Regions from separate parts of the Pseudomonas sp. MDT2-39-1 genome, predicted to be linked through region 2. Evidence: riboswitches for the same ligand, from Rfam matches in the RefSeq annotation. Region 2 holds a riboswitch; the other holds the start of a gene.
What was found. A riboswitch is a leader RNA that binds a small molecule or an ion and turns the genes downstream of it on or off. The one in region 2 is predicted to bind cobalamin.
Positions count from the first base shown of each region.

Region 1: another riboswitch for cobalamin. It lies ahead of ACYZTM_RS02135 (CbtB domain-containing protein); the one in region 2 lies ahead of cobO (cob(I)yrinic acid a,c-diamide adenosyltransferase).

Region 1 is NZ_CM142716.1:416,190-427,104, reverse strand. It holds gene ACYZTM_RS02165 (fatty acid cis/trans isomerase) at 1-2,016, shown strand, start outside; gene ACYZTM_RS02160 (acyltransferase family protein) at 2,217-3,218, shown strand; gene nfuA (Fe-S biogenesis protein NfuA) at 3,309-3,893, shown strand; gene cobM (precorrin-4 C(11)-methyltransferase) at 4,008-4,754, opposite strand; gene ACYZTM_RS02145 (cobalamin biosynthesis protein) at 4,853-5,266, opposite strand; gene ACYZTM_RS02140 (CbtA family protein) at 5,263-5,967, opposite strand; gene ACYZTM_RS02135 (CbtB domain-containing protein) at 5,979-6,170, opposite strand; cobalamin riboswitch at 6,291-6,517, opposite strand; cobalamin riboswitch at 6,779-6,992, shown strand; gene cobW (cobalamin biosynthesis protein CobW) at 7,091-8,152, shown strand; gene cobN (cobaltochelatase subunit CobN) at 8,156-10,915, shown strand, end outside.
Region 2 is NZ_CM142716.1:5,135,286-5,146,200, reverse strand. It holds gene ACYZTM_RS24100 (cobyrinate a,c-diamide synthase) at 1-891, opposite strand, end outside; gene cobO (cob(I)yrinic acid a,c-diamide adenosyltransferase) at 902-1,513, opposite strand; cobalamin riboswitch at 1,786-2,005, opposite strand; gene ACYZTM_RS24090 (hypothetical protein) at 2,162-2,746, shown strand; gene ACYZTM_RS24085 (PQQ-dependent sugar dehydrogenase) at 2,814-4,127, shown strand; gene ACYZTM_RS24080 (O-methyltransferase) at 4,184-4,837, opposite strand; gene ACYZTM_RS24075 (C40 family peptidase) at 4,860-5,396, opposite strand; gene ACYZTM_RS24070 (C40 family peptidase) at 5,618-6,259, opposite strand; gene hda (DnaA regulatory inactivator Hda) at 6,486-7,190, opposite strand; gene ACYZTM_RS24060 (AI-2E family transporter) at 7,421-8,494, opposite strand; gene ACYZTM_RS24055 (DUF2066 domain-containing protein) at 8,533-9,594, opposite strand; gene purM (phosphoribosylformylglycinamidine cyclo-ligase) at 9,979-10,915, shown strand, end outside.

The DNA of each region.
Region 1 (10,915 bases), 1.7 Mb from region 2:
CGTGCCTGGCAGCAGAAGGGCTTCTATTCGGTCCTCGACGCCCAAGGCAGCCAGGCCGCTCTGATGGCGCGAATGCTGGAGCTGGGCCACACAACCCCGCTGCAACCCAACGCCAAATTGCCGGAAGACATCGTGCTGGGCCTGAACCGGGAAAACATGTGCGCCATGCCGGCGGAGTTTGACGGCTACGCCAGTACCCACCCAAAAGAAGGCATGCCGCTGGCGGTCACCGGCCTGACCGACCAGCAATACCAGACACTGCAACGCTGGCTGGCCTCGGGTGCGCCAATCGATGAGCAAGGCCTGGTCCCGAGCGCGAAGGAAGCCTTGCAGGTGGTGCAGTGGGAAAATCTGCTTAACGCCCCGGGCGCGCGGCAAAGTCTGGTCGGCCGCTGGTTGTTCGAGCATTGGTTCCTCGCCCACCTCTACTTCAAGGATGGCGAGCCAGGGCATTACTTCCAGTGGGTGCGCTCGCGAACCCCGACCGGGCAGCCTATCGACCTGATCAACACCCGCCGGCCAAACGACGATCCGGGTACTCAGGTGTATTACCGCTTGTGGCCGGTGCAGGGCGTGATCGTGCACAAGACCCACATCACCTATCCGCTGAGCGCGGCGAAGATAGCGCGGATCAAAAGCCTGTTTTACAACGGTAACTGGCAGGTCAACGCCTTGCCGGGATACGGGCCGGAACGACGGGCCAATCCGTTCACCACGTTCGAAGCGATCCCGGCGCAGGCCCGTTATCAGTTCATGCTCGATAACGCCGAATACTTTGTACGCACCTTCATTCGCGGCCCGGTCTGCCGCGGCCAGATCGCCACCGATGTCATCCGCGATAACTTCTGGGCGCTGTTTCAGGCACCGGAACACGACCTCTACATCACCGACCCGCACTATCGCGGCCAGGCCACGCCGTTGCTGGCCATGCCGGGTCAAAACGACGAAGTCGGCAGCGTCCTGAGCCTGTGGTATGACTACCGCAACAAACGCAACGAGTACGAAGCGCTACGCCGGGACAATTACGCCGATCTGCCGGCGCCGAGCTGGTCGACCCTATGGGCGGGAAATGACAACGCGCTGCTGAGCATCTTTCGGCATTTCGACAGCGCTTCGGTGAACAAGGGCCTGATCGGCGACGTGCCGCAGACCCTGTGGCTGTTCGATTTTCCACTGCTGGAGCGCACGTATTATCAGTTGGCGGTCAACTTCGATGTGTTCGGCAACGTGTCTCATCAAGCCCAGACGCGGTTGTACTTCGACCTGATCCGCAACGGCGCCGAGCAGAATTTCCTGCGCCTGATGCCGGCCGATTCGCGGGACGATTACCTCAATGATTGGTACCAGAGCGGCGGCCAATTCAAGATGTGGCTGGATTACGAAGCCATCGACAATGACACGCCGACGGCACTGAAACTGGATGAAAAGGACCCCAAGCGCGACTTTGCGATGCAGTTGCTGTCCCGTTACGGCGAACTCAATGCCAGGCCCGATCCGATCAACCGCTGTGACGGCGCTTACTGCTCGCGCCCGAACATCGACCCGGTCTTGCAGAATGCCGAGCAGGCGCTGAGTCGCCTGACTTCACGCCCGGCGGCCGGTTTGCGGGTCATCGATCAGTTGCCGGAAGCGACCATGCTGCGCATCGAAACCGCTGGCGGCAAGCGCGAGGTTTATAGCCTGCTGCGCAACCGGGCCCACAGCAATGTGGCATTCCTGCTCGGTGAATCGCTGCGCTATCAGCCGGGGCTCGATACGTTGACCATTTTCCCGGGCGTGCTCAGCAGCTACCCGAATTTCATGTTCAACATTCCCGCCGACCAGGTGCCGGCGTTCGTCGATGCGATGGAAAACGCCAAGGACGCGCACCGCTTCGAGAAAATCGTCGAGCGCTGGGGTGTTCGCCGCAGTCATCCGCAGTTCTGGTTTTACTTCCATGACCTGAGCCGATACCTCCACGAAACCGAGCCAGTGGAAGAGGGCGTGCTGGACATGAACCGATACGAGAATCTTTGATCGACTTTTGACTGCTGCCCGGTGTCGGATCTGTAAGGCAACGCTGAACCCATGTGGGAGCGGGCTTGCTCGCGAAAGCGGTGTGTCAGTCGACGTAAGTATTGCCTGACATACCGCTTTCGCGAGCAAGTCGAGTCGTCGCACCGCCGCTCCCACAGGGAATCTGTGGTGGTTTGGGATTGGGAACGGGAGGGGCGTTGATGTTGATTTCTGTACAAGCCCTGCGCGCCATCGCAGCCTGGGCGGTGGTCTGCCACCATTTCATGCAGATTTTCTTCGACTTCCAGGCCCGTGGGCCGGTGGGGCAGGCGTTTATCGACAAGGGCGCCGTGGGCGTCGACATCTTCTTCGTCATCAGCGGTTTGGTGATCTTCCTGTCCACCGAGGGCAAGTCACTGCCACCGATGCGGTTTCTGTTGTACCGACTGTTTCGGATCGTCCCGGCTTACTGGCTGTACACGGTGCTGATGGCACTGGTCGTGGTATTCGCTCGGCCGGTGTTGCCGGATCAGACGGTTGACTGGTCGCACTTCCTGCTGTCGCTGTTGTTTATTCCTACGGAGAATCCGGGCGGCTATGGGATTTATCCGACCCTCAACGTCGGCTGGACCCTCAACTACGAAATGTTGTTCTACCTGCTGTTCGGCTGGGCACTGCTGTTCCGCTTGCACTTCAGGTTATTGATCGTTGCGGCGTTGCTGTTCGCGGTATGCCAGGCCTGGACCGGCTATGGCTGGGTCAGCGAGTTCTACCGTTCGGACATCGTTTATGAGTTCTTACTGGGGATCGCCATCGGTATGCTTTACCGCCAACGCTGGATCAAGCCGGGACTGTGGCTGCCGCTGCTGGGAATTGGCGGCGCGTTGCTGGCCATTTATCACTGGCCGCCGGCCCCACGCTTCCTGGCCTGGGGCTTGCCGAGCGCGGTGCTGGTGATGGCGTGCATTTCGCTGGAGCGCTATGTCGAGAACAATCGGCTGTTCAAATTGCTCGGCAATTGCTCCTACTCGGTTTATTTGATGCACGTGCTGGTGCTGTCTGCCGGTGGATTTGTCGCACAGCGTTATGGCGTGAATCCCTACGTGATGTTCGTCGTTTGCGCGGCGACAATTGGTCTGGCGTCCTGGGCAAGTTACGAATGGGTAGAAAAGCGCAGCTATCAGTGGCTTAAAGCCCGGATTGACGGCGAAACGGTTACTTAAGCGGCGATGGCTCTTTCCCGACAAAAATACTAGGACTTTGTACGGCGCGATGATTGGCGTAAACTGCGCCCAAGCCTGCGAGGAGTTTCCATGACCGCTATTACCATCACCGACGCCGCCCACGATTATCTGGCTGATCTGCTCTCCAAGCAGAACACCCCGGGTATCGGCATCCGCGTCTTTATCACCCAGCCTGGCACCCAGTACGCCGAAACCTGCATTGCTTACTGCAAGCCGGGCGAAGAGAAACCTGAAGACACCGCGCTGGGGCTCAAAAGCTTCACCGCTTACATCGATTCGTTCAGCGAAGCCTTCCTGGACGACGCGGTAGTCGACTACGCCACCGACCGCATGGGCGGCCAGCTGACGATCAAGGCGCCAAACGCCAAAGTTCCGATGGTCAGCGCCGACAGCCCGGTCAACGAGCGCATCAACTACTACCTGCAAACCGAGATCAACCCGGGGCTCGCCAGCCACGGCGGTCAGGTCAGCCTTATCGATGTGGTCGAAGACGGTATCGCCGTACTGAAGTTCGGCGGCGGTTGCCAGGGCTGCGGCCAGGCAGATGTCACCCTTCGCGAAGGCATCGAGCGCACTTTGCTCGAGCGCATTCCCGAGCTCAAGGGTGTACGGGATGTGACTGACCACACGCAGAAAGAAAATGCCTACTACTGAGTAAGGTGTTCGCTGCGAAATGAAAAAACGGCACCCGTGAGTGCCGTTTTTTTGTGGACGATTGATTATCTGTGAGTGAAGGGATTTACCTGTGGCGAGGGGATTTAGCGTGACTCAGGGCCGATACAAGTGCGCATGCCCGGCGCGATACAGCGATGATTCGCTGAACTGATCACTGCCCAACACCCGCCCCACCAGTATCAACGCCGTGCGCCGAAAACCCTTCGCCGCAACCTTGGCCGCAATGTCCGCAATCGTCCCCACCACCCAATCCTGATCCGGCCAGGTCGCCCGGTGAATCACCGCGATCGGGCAGTCCGCGCCGTAATGCGGCAGCAATTCGGCGAGGATTTTCTCCAGATGATTGACCCCCAAATGAATCGCCATGGTCGCCCCGTGCTGCGCCAGACTGCCCAGCTCTTCACCGGCCGGCATCACGGTCTTATCGGCATAGCGGGTCAGAATCACGCTCTGGGAAATGTCGGGCAACGTCAGCTCAGCCCCCAAAAGCGCCGCACACGCGGCAGTAGCCGTAACGCCGGGAATGATTTCAAACGCAATCCCGAGTTCTCGCAGATAACGAATCTGCTCACCAATCGCCCCGTAAAGACTCGGATCACCCGAATGCACCCGCGCCACGTCCTGGCCGTTGGCATGGGCGGTTTTGAACAGTTCGATGATCTGTTCCAGATGCAACTCCGCGCTGTTGACCATCTGTTCGGCACAATGGCCTTCCAGCACGGCGGCGGGCACCAAAGAGCCGGCATAGATGATCACCGGGCAACTGCGAATCAGCCGTTGGCCTTTGACGGTGATCAGTTCCGGGTCGCCGGGACCTGCGCCAATGAAGTAGACGGTCATCGTCCGTTCCTTTGAAAAAAGAGTCTGTCAGAAAAAGGGCGTGAGTAAGGCTTCAGATGAAGATTGCTCATGATCGAAGGCGGGGATTATCGGGGATCTTACGCAACGCAGGCCAATGCCAGGGTGGCCTGGGCGTATTTTTGTCGCGAAATCAGCAGTTTTGCCGGTGCCTGGGCCAGTTGTTCGGCCAGGGCCAGGGCGGCACTTTCCGCCACGCCGTAGCAACCGGTGCGTTCGAACGCGATGTCCGAATGATGGCTGAGTCGCGGTTTGTAGCCTTTCAATTGCTCGCTGCTGAAATACATCAGCGGCAATGCGAGTTGCGCAGCCAGCTCGATCAGGCCAGGTTCATCACGCTTCAGGTCGATACTGGCCAGGGCCTTGATCTGGTGAAGTCCGATTTTATGAGCCTGTAGTGCCTGATCGAGCAACGCCCGCAGCGTGCTGGCGGGGCAGCCGCGCTGGCAGCCCAGGCCGACGACTAAAGTCGGCGGTGTGCCGGTATCCGTCATGCGTGGTATTGGCCATCGCTTTTGCGGCGGAACAACCAGGCGCTGATCAGGCCCAGGGCCAGCCAGAACGCGACGTTGGTCAGCTGCGAAGCGATTTTGAACTGTGCTTCCAAGGCTTCCGGAGCGAGCATCGAGTGCACTTCCGGTTGCGGCGCGCCGATCACATGCGGAACGGCGAGAATCGCCACGCCGAGGATCTTCATCAGCCAGTGACGGCTAAACACGATCAAGGCGATGCCGACAGCCGTGGAGGCGGCCGTGCCGATCCACCAGAGTTGCCGTTGCGCCAGATCGGCCGCGGCAGTGCCCGGCAGTTCAGGCGGCAGGCCAAGGGTTGGCGCCAGCACGAAGGTCGCGTAACCGGCCAGGCCCCAGAGCAAGCCCTGCGAGGTTTTAGTCGGTGCGCGCAAGGTGTAGAGCCCGGCGAGCATCAAGGCGAAACCAACGGCTACCACCAAGTTACCGCCCGTGGTCGACAACACGCGCTGCCAGCCGTCTTCCGGTTCCCAGGCTTCGGCATCGTGGGTATGAGCGGCAACACCGGCGGCGTGTTCGTGAACTTCAGCAGCGGCGGGCTCGGATTTTTCGAAAGTCTCGGCCTGCAGAATCAGCGGAGCCACCCAGAAACTTTGCATCAGGGTCAGCAACAGGGCGGCCAGAAGCCCGGAGAACCCTGCGGTTTGCGCAATACGCTTGATCATGTCAGCAGGTCTCAATGGCACGGGAATGCAGAGCTGTGACGGGTATCGTGCGCGGCGTTGTGGACCGCTTCGATGTGCGAGAAACCGGCGAAATACACAAGGCAAGCGCCAAGGATCGATGCGCAAACGGCAGCGGTCAGGCGTTGAGTCAGGGTCGTGGTGGTGCTGGCCGCTGTGTGGCTAGTGCTGCTGATGATCGACATGGCGCTTCCCTCTGGTCTGTCAGCGGGTGAATAGAGCGCATGGAAAACCCCTGCGAATCGGGCGCGCAGAGGTTCAAACAGCGCCCGCCCACCGCGGGTTTGTTATTCAGTGATCGTAATGGTCACTTTCTGTTGCGGGCCGGTCTCCGGGCTCACGAGGGGCACTGGCTTTCGCCTTGACCTGCAAGCATCACCTTCCCATGCCGAACTGCTGGCACAGTGGATCTGACGCTTCGCTCGCTTACCGTTGCGGGGGCAGCACCGGACTGACATGGCTTGAGTAAAGCACATGATTCACCGGTTTCCCGTTTCACCCTGTGAAGGGCACCCGTAACAAGGCGTGTAGGAGAGCATGGGCGGGGGTTTGGCGTCAATTGGCATGGGTTCTCATCTCGCAATTGAGGGGTGTAACTGTGTTGAAGGGATTTATCTGTGGCGAGGGGATTTATCCCCTTTGGGCAGCGAAGCGGCCCCTGCATTTCTTCAGGCACACCCCGCAAACAGGTTTTGCGACGGCTTCGCCGCCGAAGGGGGCGGTGCGACGTTTCGCTAAATCCCCTCGCCACAGAGATCGTCATTGCGGACATTGACCCGCCCCAAGACGATGCGTAGCCTTGCGCTTTCGAGGTTCTTCGGCATTTGCCGAAGCTAAGAAGGGAACGCGGTCGATGCCGCGGCTGCCCCCGCAACTGTGAACGGTGATGTTCGCTGCCACGCCACTGAAAGCCCTGTCCAACGGGTTCGCGGGAAGGCGCAGCGAATGCCAGGCCAACCGCCCGGCACACCGTCAGCCAGGAGACCTGCCTCGACACAGATTCTCACTACAACCGGGCGGGGTGATCCGGTGGCGAACTCTTCCGCGCGCGCCCGTCGCTGCGATTGTCGTCCCGTATGCCCGCCACCTTGCCAAAGGGCATCCGATGAAAACACTGGCCAAACTCCCCGTCACCATCGTTACCGGCTTCCTCGGCTCGGGCAAAACCACCTTGCTGCGGCACATGCTCGACAACGCTCAGGGTCGTCGCATCGCGGTGATCGTCAATGAATTTGGCGAGCTGGGCATCGACGGCGAGATCCTCAAGCAGTGCTCCATCGGTTGCACTGAAGAAGAAGCCAACGGCCGCGTCTACGAACTGGCCAACGGCTGCCTGTGCTGCACCGTTCAGGAAGAATTCTTCCCGGTGATGCGCGAACTCGTCGCCCGTCGCGGCGACCTCGACCACATCCTCATCGAAACCTCGGGTCTGGCCCTGCCAAAACCTCTGGTCCAAGCCTTCCAGTGGCCGGAAATCCGCAGCGCCTGCACCGTTGACGCGGTGATCACGGTGGTCGACAGCCCGGCCGTTGCTGCCGGCACCTTCGCGGCTTTCCCGGACCAGGTCGATGCCCAACGCAAACTCGACCCGAACCTGGACCACGAATCGCCGTTGCACGAGCTGTTCGCCGACCAACTGGCCAGCGCCGACCTGGTGATCCTCAACAAGGCCGACCTGATCAGCCCTGAAGACCTGGCCCGTGTGCGCCTGGAAGTCGCCGAAGAACTGCCGCCAGCGGTAAAAGTCATCGAAGCCAGCAGCGGGCGCGTGCCATTGGACGTGCTGATCGGCCTCGGTGCCGGTTCCGAGGAACACATCGACAGCCGTCACAGCCATCACGATCACCACCACGAAGGCGAGGACGATCACGATCACGATGCTTTCGATTCGATCTCCATCGAACTTCCGCAGGCTGACGAAAGCCTGCTGCTGGACGCACTGACCCAATTGGTGGTCCAGCACGGCATCCTGCGGGTCAAAGGTTTCGCGGCGATCCCGAACAAGCCGATGCGCCTGCTGATCCAAGGCGTGGGCACGCGTTTCGACAAGCATTTCGACCGTCAGTGGGGCGCCGATGAAGCGCGCGCCACGCGCCTGGTATTGATCGGCCAGGAACTGGACGGAATTCTAATCGAAGCGCAATTGCGCGCTGCGCTCAGCGTTTAAGCCATGCACCTGCTCAGGACCCAGCCCGGCGGATTCGTGTCGGATGACAACATCGCCGACCTTGGACAAACCCCGGCCGAGCTGGTGATCCTGTGCAGCGGTGACTCAAGCCTGGCGCTGCTCGCCGAAGCGGCGCAACAGTTGCCGGATGATTACCCGAGCGTGCGCCTGGCCAACCCGATGCAGGTGCAGAATCACGCGTCGGTCGATCTGTATGTCGACGAAGTGCTGCGCCACGCCAAGGTGATTCTGATTTCGTTGCACGGCGGCATCGCCTATTGGCGTTACGGTGTCGAACGTCTGGTGGAGCTGTCCCAACGCGGCGTACAACTGATTCTGGTGCCCGGCGATGATCGGCCGGACCCGGAACTCAGTGACCTGAGCACCGTGTCTGCCGACGACCGCGACCGTCTCTGGCAGTTTTTGCGTCAGGGCGGCATGGCCAATGCCCAGGATTTTTTCTGCTGCCTGGCCAATCGCTGGCTGGATCGCGATTACGTGTGGGCCGAGCCGCAAACGCTGCCGCGTACGGCGATTTACCATCCGCACAAAAGCCCCGCCGAACTGCACGATTGGCAAGCCGACTGGCAGGCCGGTCAACCGGTGGCGGCGGTGCTGTTTTATCGCTCGCATTTGCAGGCGGCGAACACCGCTTTTATCGATGTTTTCTGTCAGCGTTTGCAGGCTGCGGGCCTCAACCCTTTGCCGATTGCACTGGCCAGTTTGAAAGAACCCGGCTGCCTGACGGTGGTCGAGGACCTGCTGGATGAAGTCGAGGCGGGGGTGATTCTCAATACCACCGGCTTTGCCCAATCCAGCCCCGAAGCGCCGCATTTGCGGCCGTTTCGCCGCAACATTCCGGTGATCCAGGCAATCTGCGCCCAAGACAACGAGCCGGGCTGGCGTGCCAGTGAACAGGGCCTCGGCCCGCGTGATCTGGCGATGCACATCGCCTTGCCGGAACTGGACGGGCGAATCATCAGCCGGCCGATCAGCTTCAAGGACCTGGCGTGGCGCAGCGAGCGCAGTCAGTCGGACGTGGTGTGCTATCGGGCGCAACCGGAGCGCATGGATTTCGTCGCCGAACTGGCGCGGCGCTGGATCGATCTGGCGCGAGTACCGAATCGCGAAAAACGCATCGCGCTGATCCTCGCCAACTACCCGACCCGCGACGGGCGCATCGGCAATGGCGTGGGCCTCGACACCCCGGCCGCCGCGCTGAACATCTTGCGTGCGCTGCACTCCGAAGGTTATCCGCTGCCCGCCGAGTTACCGGAGAGCGGCACTGCGTTGATCCAGCAATTGCTCGGCGGCGTCAGCAACGACCTCGACACGATCGACCAGCGTCCCTGCCAGCAAAGCCTGGCGCTGGACGACTATCAGCGGATGTTCAACACATTGCCCGAGGCCAATCAGCACGCCGTGCTGGAGCGCTGGGGCACGCCCGAGAGCGATCCGATGTTCCGTGACGGACGCATGATGATCGCCGGGTTGCGCTTTGGCCTGACCTTTGTCGGCATTCAGCCGGCGCGGGGTTATCAGGTTGACCCGAGCGCGGTGTATCACGACCCCGATCTGGTGCCGCCCCACGGTTATCTGGCGTTCTACTTCTGGCTGCGCAACACCTATGGCGCCCACGGCGTGATCCACGTAGGCAAGCACGGCAATCTCGAATGGTTGCCGGGCAAAGGTGTCGGGCTCTCCGAAAACTGCTGGCCGGACGCGCTCCTCGGGCCGTTGCCGAATATCTATCCGTTCATCGTCAACGACCCGGGCGAGGGTGCCCAGGCCAAGCGTCGCACCCAGGCCGTGATCATCGATCACCTGATGCCGCCGCTGACCCGCGCCGAAACCTATGGCCCGTTGCGCAACCTTGAGTTGCTGGCCGACGAGTATTACGAAGCGCAATTGCTCGATCCGCGCCGCGCCCGGGAATTGCAGCGCGACATTCTGCAACTGGTGCGCGAGACGCACATCGACCGTGAACTGCAGCTGGACGAGAAGCTCAACAGCGACGCCGATGCGGCGATCTGGTTGCCACGGCTGGACACGTACCTGTGCGACTTGAAAGAGTCGCAGATTCGCGATGGCCTGCACATTTTTGGCGAGTCGCCGACCGGGCGCTTGCGCATCGACACGTTGTTGGCGCTGTTGCGCATTCCCCGTGGCGATGGTCGTGGGGCGCAGTCGAGTCTGTTGCGGGCGTTGGCCAAGGCGTTTGAGTTGGGTTTTGATCCGCTGGATTGTGCGTTGGCCGAGCCTTGGATCGGACCTCGACCGGATGCCTTGCAATCGTTGAGCGAAGAAGTCTGGCGCACGGCGGGTGATTCCCGCGAACGTCTTGAGCTGTTCGCTGCTCAACTGATCTCGCAGACGTTGAATGCCAACTACGAACCCTGTGGGAGCGAGCCTCTGTGGCGAGGGGATTTATTCCCGTTGGGCTGCGCAGCAGTCCCATTTTTTGGGGCCGCTTCGCAGCCCAACGGGGATAAATCCCCTCGCCACAAAAGCACCATCCCACAGGAGAGTGGTTGGTCTGAGGTTGGCGCCATCCTCGACAGCCTGCGCGAAGTGGTCGCCCCGCGTCTGGACGCCTGCGGTCCAGCAGAAATTCGCGGCCTGCTCGACGCCTTGAGCGGTCGTTTCGTCCCGGCCGGCCCCAGCGGTGCACCGAGTCGCGGTCGTCTGGACGTGCTGCCGACCGGGCGCAATTTCTACTCGGTGGACGTGCGCAACCTGCCGACCACCACGGCGTGGCGCATC
Region 2 (10,915 bases):
CACCACATGGTGCAGCTCCGGATAACCGCCCGGCAGATAAAGACTGTCAGCCTCCGGCAAATCAGCATCGCGGATCGGCGAGAAAAACAATAATTCGGCGCCCATGGCCCGCAGCAAATCCAGGCTCGCGCCGTAGGTGAAGGCGAACGCTTCATCACGGGCCACAGCGACTCGCACGCCGGCCAGCAAAGGCTCGGCGACGATTATTTCAGGAGCCGCAAATTCCACGGGCGGCGGCAGCGCTACATCGCAACTGCTGGCCAATGATTCAGCCGCCGCATCGAGGCGCAGGTCGAGATCGTTCAACTCGCTGGCCTGGACCAGACCGAGATGACGACTCGGCAATTCGATTCCGGTCTCGCGCGACAACGCGCCGTACCAGCGCAAGCCCTCAGTCAGGCTGCCTTCGAGCAATTGTGCGTGGCGCAACGTGCCCACACGGTTAGCCAACACACCGGCAAACGGCAAATCCGGCTGATACTTCGCCAACCCCAACGCCAGCGCACCAAAAGTCTGCGCCATCGCCGTTCCGTCGATCACACCGAGCACCGGCACACCGAAGTGCCGCGCCAAGTCCGCGCTGGACGGCGTGCCGTCGAACAATCCCATAACGCCTTCGATCAGGATCAGGTCGGCTTCACCGGCGGCTTCCCACAACAGTCGGCGACTTTCCTGCTCGCCGACCATCCACATGTCCAGTTGATACACCGGCGCACCGCTGGCGCGCTCGAGAATCATCGGGTCGAGAAAGTCTGGGCCGCACTTGAACACGCGAACCTTGCGCCCCTGATTGCGATGCAAACGGGCCAGCGCGGCCGTGACGGTGGTCTTGCCCTGACCGGAGGCCGGCGCGGCGATCAGCACCGCCGGGCAATGACGTATGCTTTTCATAAAATTGTATTCACAGCTCGACGCCTTTTTGCGCTTTGATCCCGGCCTGGAACGCGTGCTTGATCACGCCCATTTCGGTGACCGTATCGGCCAGCTCGATCATCTCCGGCTTGGCGCCGCGACCGGTGACTACCACGTGTTGCATCGGCGGACGCGCCTGCAAGTCAGTGAGCACTTGATCCAGGTCGAGGTAACCGTGCTTGAGGGCAATGTTCAGCTCATCGAGCACCACCAGGCCGATCGATGGATCACGCAGCAGTTCGCGGGACACTTCCCAAGCAGCTTCGGCGGCGGCGATGTCACGCTGGCGATCCTGGGTTTCCCAGGTGAAGCCCTCGCCCATCACATGAAAACGCACTTGCTCCGGGAAGCGGCGGAAGAACAATTCTTCGCCAGTGCTGTTGCGCCCCTTGATGAACTGCACCACGCCGCACTGCATGCCGTGCCCCATGGACCGGGCGAGCATGCCGAAGGCCGAGCTGCTCTTGCCTTTGCCGTTGCCGGTCAGCACCAGCAGCAGGCCGCACTCATTCGGCGAGTTGGCAATGCGCTCGTCGATCACGGCTTTTTTGCGCTGCATGCGCGCCAGATGGCGTTCGTCACGATCAGGGGAATCAGTCATGGGGGAGCTCTCCGTTGAGACTGGATAACGGCGGGCAGGCACAAGAATAGACGGCAAGAAGCCTGGCATCGCCCACCGTGATGCCGTTGGATGAATCAGGCCGGTCTCCGGGCTCATGAGCGGCTTGCGCCGGACTGCGCGCCTTCCCATGTCGACAGTCGACACAGTGGCTAGGGCCTGTCATCAGCTTTTTCCTATACCGCGCCGGGGCTGCTGTGGCGCAGGCAAGGCGCGAGGAGCGTGGTTTGGTCGTTCCAAACAAGCTCCGAGCAACGCAGCCCTGCGCCACAGCAGGCCCGGCCCTTCGAGTTGTGTCTGAAAGCGGTATAGGAAAAAGCTGATGACAGGCCCTCGCGCAGCCTTTACTCATTTACCGTTGCGGGGGCAGCGCCGGGTTCATGACGTTTCGCCGCGCGAAGGTAGTCACTCACCGGCTTCCCTGTTTCACTCTGTCGACCTTCGCCACAGAGCACCTGAAACAAGCCGCGAAGGTTAGAGGGTTGGGGGTGGAGCGTCAATTGAAGACAAAGCCCGGGCGCTCGATATACTGCCGCCCATCAATTACCTGACACCAATCTTGCACCACACTGCCAGCAGTGATATCAAAGCGCCACATAACCCACTAACACAATTACAAGGGTGAGCAACATGCAAGGCATGATCATCAGCAACCCGAAGCTGGAATTCCTGCGACCGGTGCTGGAACGCTGGTTTGACTGTATCGACCGCTTCAATGCCGTTCGCGGCGACAATGACACGCCTTACTGGTACGACGAAAAAGCCAACCTTGGCTTGCTCTCCGCCGCGGCCTGGATGGCGGAAATGGTCACACTGCAACAAACCACCACGCGCAAGCAAAACGAAGAAGGCGAACGCAACGGCCGCGCCGATCTGTTTATCGCCTCCCCCGAAGAACGCGCCTACCTTCAGACCACTCAACGCTGGCCGCGGGTCAATAGCCTGAACCTGACTCAGGCGCTGCAAGACATCACCAGCGACGCCAAACGCATCAGCTACGCCAGCGACCTGAAACTCGGCTGCCTGTTCGTTGCGCCACAAAAGGCTCAGCAGAGCGCAACGCCGGAAGAACTTCAGGACATGGTCGACGACCTGCAAAAGGAACACAGCTGCGCCGTGGCCTGGTATTTCCCGTACGCCTATCGCAAGTTGCGCAACGAAGCCGGCAACTACCACCCTGGCATCGCCGTGCTGTTCAAGGAAACCCGCGGCTGACCGGTTGAACCATCGCGCCTCAAATCTTCTCTATGATTAAGTCAATGCATTCATAGGGAAGACCCGCATGCGCAAGCCCCAGCTCGTTCTCGTCATCGCGCTCGCCGGAGGGCTCGCCGCCTGCGGTGAAACCTCCAGCTTGCAAGTCTCCGACGGCACCGGCCCGTCACCCAAGCTGCCAGAACCGAACAAGACCCTGATCCCGACGGTGAATATCGCCCCGGCGATCGGCTGGCCTGCGGGTGCGAAACCCACCGCAGCGGCGGGCACTCAGGTGGCGGCATTTGCCGAAGGGCTCGATCACCCGCGCTGGCTGTATGTGCTGCCCAACGGCGATGTATTGGTGGCCGAAACCAACGCGCCCCCCAAACCCGATGACGGTAAAGGCATTCGCGGCTGGGTCATGGGCAAGGTCATGGGGCGTGCCGGCGCTGGCGTCCCCAGCCCGAACCGCATCACGCTGCTGCGGGACAAGGATCACGACGGCATCGCCGAAACCCGCACGGTGTTCCTGGAAAACCTCAACTCGCCTTTCGGCATGACCCTGGTCGGCAATGACCTGTACGTCGCCGACACCGACCGTTTGCTGCGTTTTCACTATGAAAACGGCGACACGGCGATCAAGTCGCCGCCGATCAAGGTGATCGATCTGCCGGGTGGCACGCTGAATCACCACTGGACCAAAAACGTCATCGCCAGCAAGGACGGCAGCAAGCTGTACGTCACGGTCGGCTCCAACAGCAACGTCGGCGAAAACGGCATGGATCAGGAAGAAGGTCGCGCGGCGATCTGGGAAGTGGATCGCGCCACCGGCAATCACCGTATCTTCGCCTCGGGGATTCGCAATCCAAACGGCCTGGCCTGGGAACCTCAGACCGGTGCCCTGTGGACGGCGGTCAATGAGCGGGACGAAATCGGTAGCGACCTGGTGCCGGACTACATCACCTCAGTGAAGGACGGCGGGTTTTACGGCTGGCCCTTCAGCTATTACGGCCAGCATGTCGATATTCGCGTCGAACCGCAAAACCCGGACCTGGTGGCCAAGGCCATTGCGCCGGACTACGCGGTCGGCCCGCATACCGCGTCGCTGGGCCTGTCGTTTGCCGAGGGCAACACGCTTCCAGCGCAGTTCAAGGAAGGTGCCTTCATCGGCCAGCACGGCTCGTGGAACCGCAAGCCGCACAGTGGTTACAAAGTGATTTTCGTCCCGTTCGCGGGCGGCAAGCCGACCGGGCAACCGATTGATGTGCTCACAGGCTTCCTCAACGCGGATGAGAAAGCCATGGGCCGACCTGTGGGCGTGGTGATTGATCAGCAGGGAGATTTGCTGGTGGCTGATGATGTGGGGAACAAGGTGTGGCGGGTGTCGACCGCGAAGTAACTGCAACAGCCCCCCTTGTAGGATCGCCGCACCGCTCGCTCCTACAAGGGGGGCGTTTAGCGTTTGCGGCACAGCGTCAATCCATCGCCCAACGGCAACAACGACAAATCCACCCGCGAGTCATCCTTCAAGGCGCGATTGAGCGCCTGGATGGCTCGGGTGTCTGCACTCTCGGGATCCTTTTCGAGCACCCGCCCACTCCACAGCGTGTTATCGAACACCGCCAGTCCACCGACGCGCAGCAGACGCAGTGCATGCTCCAGATAACCTGGGTAATTGGCTTTGTCGGCATCAATGAAGATCAGGTCGAACTGCCCAGGCTGATCCAGTGTGGCGAGGGTTTCCAGCGCAGGCGCCAGACGCAGATCTATGCGATGGGCGAGGCCCGCCTCCTGCCAGTATCGACGCGCGATAGCGTTGTAGTCGCCGGGGATATCACAGCAGATCAGCGAACCGTCCTCCGGCAACGCAGCGGCCATGCACAACGCGCTGTAACCGGTGAACGTGCCGACTTCCAGCAGGCGCTTTGCACCGATGAGTTTGACCAATAACGCGAGGAACTGCCCCTGCTCCGGCGCCACCTGCCAGCGAGCCATGGGCAGCGCCTGGGTTTCGTCGCGCAAACGCTTGAGCAGCGGCGTTTCCCTCAGGGAAACGTCGAGCAGGTATTGGTACAGGGAATCATCGAGATTGAGTGTGCGAGCGGTCATGACAACCTCTTCGGACAGGACGCTATGGATTGCGCGCCAAGTGCTCAGGCTGCAGAACGCGCTTGGCACTCAGGTAAGCCTTCTGCCAGTAAGCCTTGGACAAGCTGTCCAGCTTCACCGTGCCGCCAGTGGCTGGCGCGTGGACGAAGCGACCTTCGCCGACGTAGATACCGGCATGACTGACCTGGGAGCCGCCATTGGTGGCGAAGAAGATCAAGTCACCGGTTTGCAGGCCTTCCTTGCCGACGTTGGCCGCCTGCATGCTGATCATTTCGCGGGTGGTACGCGGCAGGGAAATACCGGTGACGTCACGGTAGACGTAACCGATCAGGCCGCTGCAATCAAAACCCGAATCCGGCGTGTTACCGCCCCAACGATACGGCGTGCCCACAAGACCAAGCGCGCGGAACAGCACGTCCTCTGCCTCGGGGGAAAAGGGTTGCGGGTTACCAAAAACAATGGGCGCGCGAACCACCGGCGCAGGAGGCGGTGTGCGACTGGCGCAAGCGCTGAGCAGGGCTGCGAAGAGCATGATGGTGAGGCGGGCCGACATCGTCATTAGCAGAACATCCTGATCTGGCTGCGGCTTTTTCTGCCGGAAAGACAGAAAAGAAAACCGCCTGCGCAGGACGCAGGCGGTTTGCCATCAATAATAGATCTGGATTCTAGCGGCTATGGGCCAAACTTCAAGTAAGACTTTAAGTTCGCCTTACAAACTGTCCGCCTACTTCCTTGCGAAGAGGCTTTTTGTCGCCACTGACGTGGCGACAGGCTGACGATTTACTTGCGGGCGGTGATCACGGTCGGGGCCATCGCGAGTGCGCGCTTGGCTTCGATGAAGGTCTTGCTCCAGTAGCTGTCGCCCAGGCTATCGACCCGGACACCACCGCTTTTGCGGCTGCTGGAATGGATGAACTGGTTGTCACCCAGGTAGATCCCGGCGTGACTGACACGACCGCGACGACCGTTGGTGGCGAAGAACAGCAGGTCACCCGGCTTCAGCGCGCTGCGAGCCACCAGCGGAGCGTTCACGTTGATCATTTCGCGAGTAGAGCGCGGCAGGTTCATGCCGGCTTCTTCACGAAACAGATAACCGATGAAACCGCTGCAATCGAAACCGGCCTCGGAGGTGCCACCGAAACGGTAACGGGTACCGATCAGGGACATGCCACGTTCGAGGATGCTGTCGGCCAGAACCGGAAGCTGGTACGACTTGCCATCGGCGAAGTTTGCCAGTTCTTTATCGGTGGCCACGCCGTCCTGGTAAAGATCTTCCTGGAAAAGAACGGAAGAGGACTGGGCGGCAACTGAACTTTTAACCTGTTGTTGTTGCTCTTGCTGAGGCACTGGAGAGTGGGCAGCGCAACCGAACAACAGGGTGACGAGTGCGAGAGGCACGAGGGGTGCGAAGCGCTTTAGCATGGGCACGACCGTGGCTGATAGTTGTAAAGAAGCCGAGACTATGCCCGCTATCATCCTCATTTGCAAATTCTATCGAACTTTATGTGACTTCCTGGTTCCGCGTTTACATCTAAGCGCTTAAGCCCGTTCTAAACGCCTGCGCTGCCTGCGACCTGCAGGAAAGCGGATTTTCTGACGCCTGAAATATGCCAAAGCCCGCGCCACGCTTGGGTTTTATCGGACTTTTTTACCAGCCCAGCGTTTCTTTAAGGAAGGGAATCGTCAGCTTGCGCTGAGCTTGAAGGGAGGCCTGATCGAGACGTTCAAGCAGCTCGAAAAGCGCGCTCATGCTGCGGGTGCCACGAGTCAAAATAAAATGCCCGACTTCATCGGTCAGGTGCAGGCCGCGACGGGAAGCCCGCAGTTGCAAGGCGCGCAATTTGTCTTCGTCGGAGAGCGGACGCATCTGGAAAATCAGTGCCAGGGTCAGGCGCGATTTCAGGTCAGCCAGCTTCACCGGCAATTCGCGCGGCGAGGTCGATGCCGCAATCAGCAGACGCCGACCGCTGTCGCGCAGACGATTGAACAGATGGAACAGCGCCTCTTCCCAATCCGCCCGGCCGGCGACCGCCTGCAAATCATCGAGGCAGACCAGTTCGTATTGTTCAAGGTTGTCGAGAATGGAGATGCCGCGATCCAGCAGCTCGGCCAACGGCAAATACACCGCAGGCTCCCCCAGTTGCTCGAAGCGCAAGCAGGCTGCCTGCAACAAATGCGTACGCCCTACCCCGTCCTTGCCCCAAAGATAAATCAGGCTTTCGGTCCAGCCGGCGTCGGCTTCGCATAGCCGCTCGACATAGCCGAGTGCAGCGGCATTGGCGCCTGGGTAGTAATTGATAAAGGTAGCGTCATCACGCAGACGCACACCTAGGGGCAGCTGAATCGGTTTCATGCTGACTGAACAGTTCCAAAGGAACCGTTAGTGGCCTCTGTGTAAAGTTTGCGAAGTTTATACCCGTGAGGCGGGTCGCACAATGCGACAGACCACAAGCAAAATCAAAGGTTTGCGTTAACGCCCTGGTTTTATGACAGTTTCTTTGGCGGCGCATGTGACAGTAGAGCGAGGGATACGGGCCAACCTGGCAAGAAACCAGGCCGCCCGCCGTGAGGCTTCAACGCCCCTTATAGCCCAGGTTCGTCGACACCACTGTAGATATCCGAATCTTTATACAAATCATGCACATGGCGCACCAGCACCATGATCACCGCCGCCACCGGCAACGCCAGCAATACGCCGGTAAAGCCGAACAGCTCGCCCCCCGCCAGAATGGCGAAGATCACCGCCACCGGGTGCAGACCGATACGATCGCCCACCAGCAAGGGCGTCAGCACCATGCCTTCCAGCGCCTGCCCGACCATGAACACCGCGACTATGCCGATCATGGGATACAGATCGCCACCAAACTGGAACAGGCCGGCAACCAAAGCCGCACCGATCCCGATCACAAAGCCCATGTACGGCACGATCGCCGCCAAACCGGCAATCATGCCGATCAGCAACCCTAACTCCAGCCCTATCAACATCAGGCCCGCCGAGTAGATCACCCCCAGCGCCACCATCACCAGCAACTGCCCGCGCACGAATGCACCCAGCACTTCATGGCATTCACCAGCCAAGGTCACGACGCGCTCTTCGTTTTCACGCGGCAGCAGGCTGCGGACCTTGGCCATCATCACGTCCCAGTCCCGCAACAGGTAGAAACTCACCACAGGGATCAGCACCAGGTTCGCCAGCCAGCCAATCAACGCCAGCCCGGAAGCCGTCGCCTGGCTCAGCACCACCCCGACAATGTCGGTGGTCTGGCCCATGTGCTCGCTGATCGCTGCCTTGAGCTTGTCGAACTTCCAGAAATTATCCGACAGCCCAAATTTCGATTGCGCCCACGGCAGTGCGGTGTGCTGCAGCCAGTCGAGCATCTGCGGCGCCAGCTCATACAAACGAAACAGCTGCTTGGCGAGCATCGGCACCAACACCAACAGCAACGTCGTGAAGATCAAGGTGAACAACGCGAACACCGCCACCACGCCCCAGGTGCGTGACAGGCCAGCCCTTTCCAGCCGATCTACCAGCGGGTCGAATAGATAGGCCAGCAGCAACGCCACCAGAAAGGGCGTCAGGATCGGATGCAACAACCAGACAAACACGCAGAGCAGAACCACTCCACCCAACCAGAACCAACGCCGCGTATCGGCCATGTACCACTCCATATGCTTCTATATAAAGAAAGAAAACCTTACCAACGGAATCGCAACTGCGGCACCCGTGCCGGAGTTGGTGCGACCACAGGCGCCGAACCATCGGCCACCGGTTGCACAGGGGCTACCGGAGCTGGCGCCTCACCGGCCGGCACCTCTTGCAACTTCGCCAGGGACAGTTGCGAGCGCAACTGCTCGGCGCTGCCATTGACCCGATAGAGAATGCGCTCACCGTCGACACTTTGCAGGCGCGCACCAAAAGGCTCCAGCAAGCGCCCAAGGGCGGCGTAGCGTTCCAGGTTCATGCCCTGCACTTCCAGCAATTGTTCGCCCGAAGCTCCCGGCTTGACGACAAACCGAGGCGCCAGACGCTCACTGACGGCCAGCATCACCGCATCGGCTACAGCGGCCTGGTCCGCGCCCTGCACGCTGCCCGCCTCTTTCTTGTCGCCCAGCCACAAATTCCACTTGGCCTGCCACTGCCCGCCCTCTTCACGGGCATGCACCGCGAGCAGGCCGTCAGCGTTGTAACGGTCCGATGCACCGCGCAGTGGCGTTGCATCCGTCCCTTCAAGATTCGGCGCCGTAGCGACCAGTTGCTCACTCAGGTCGGCCAACGGCAGACGCAACGGCAGACCACGATGTTGAGCCGCGCGACGCAACGGTGCGGCGCTGGCCTGGCCATCTCCCACCAGGCTCGAACCCTCTGCGGAGTCGTTCAACCACCAACTCAGGATCGAAGGCCGATTCGCCCCCCACAAAGACAGCCCGGCGCGGCGCAAGGTTTGTTCCGTGGTGGCCGGGTCGAAATTGACTTTCAGCACTTCCGGCGGGCCGGCGTCGAAACCGTATTGGCTAATGATCTGTTGCGGGTCTTTGCGCAGCGCCGCCAACCCCGGACTTTGCGCAGCCTTGGGATCACCGGTCAGGCGCAGCACCAGCGTATCGAGCGCGCGCTGGGTGGCCTGATCGCGCTCCTCGGCCGACTGACTGCTGACAGGCTCGCGCACTTGAAACAGGCCTTTGACGTTTTCGGCCTGACTCGCCAGGCTGACCAGGGACAAACAGCCTGCAAACAAACATTTAGAAAAAAAACGCATGGAAGATTCCTGACGACAAGAGCGGCTGGAACAGACCGCATGAAGATGATCGAGCAAGGCTGTGACCACGTCCCTGCGCAAAACATTCACCACGGTCTGACTAAGTTTTCGCACTGTCATAACGATAGACGGTTAATCGCGATACCTTATACAGCCATCGGGGAGGCGACCAACACGGGCAATAACGGTTTTTTTCGGCCGATATGCCCCTGCCGTCGGCGTGAGGATGGCCGCTGCCCCTCAAGCCTGATAAAATCGCGCGCCTTCGCAGACCGGCAACAGCCGGGCAGTGTCGGAATAGCGCGCAAGGCTCTCGCCTACGCCGTTTCGGCGGCCCCACTGGACTCGGTCGTTACCCCTGAATCCCCCCTAAAGGCCTGGATCATGAGCAAGCAACCCTCCCTGAGCTACAAGGACGCCGGTGTAGACATCGACGCCGGTGAAGCATTGGTCGAACGCATCAAGAGCGTCGCCAAGCGCACTGCGCGCCCGGAAGTCATGGGCGGCCTGGGCGGTTTCGGCGCCCTCTGCGAAATCCCGGCCGGCTACAAGCAGCCCGTACTGGTTTCCGGCACCGACGGCGTGGGCACCAAGCTGCGCCTGGCACTGAACCTGAACAAGCACGACAGCATCGGCATCGACCTGGTGGCCATGTGCGTGAACGACCTGGTGGTCTGCGGCGCCGAGCCGCTGTTTTTCCTCGACTACTATGCCACTGGCAAACTCAACGTCGAAACCGCGACCCAGGTCGTGACCGGCATCGGCGCTGGCTGTGAATTGTCCGGCTGCTCCCTGGTCGGCGGCGAAACCGCTGAAATGCCTGGCATGTACGAAGGCGAAGACTACGACTTGGCCGGCTTCTGCGTCGGCGTCGTGGAAAAATCCGAAATCATCGACGGTTCGAAAGTCGCTGCCGGCGATGCCCTGCTCGCCCTGCCGTCTTCCGGCCCGCACTCCAACGGCTACTCGCTGATCCGCAAGATCATCGAAGTGTCCGGTGCCGACATCGAAAACATCCAGCTCGACGGCAAACCGCTGACCGACCTGCTGATGGCCCCGACCCGCATCTATGTGAAGCCGTTGCTCAAGCTGATCAAGGACACCGGCGCCGTCAAAGCCATGGCCCACATCACCGGTGGCGGCCTGCTGGACAACATCCCGCGCGTTCTGCCAAAAGGCGCCCAAGCGGTGGTTGACGTTGCGAGCTGGACCCGTCCTGCCGTATTCGACTGGCTGCAAGAGAAAGGCAACGTCGACGAAAACGAAATGCACCGCGTGCTGAACTGCGGCGTCGGCATGGTTATCTGCGTGGCTCAAGAGC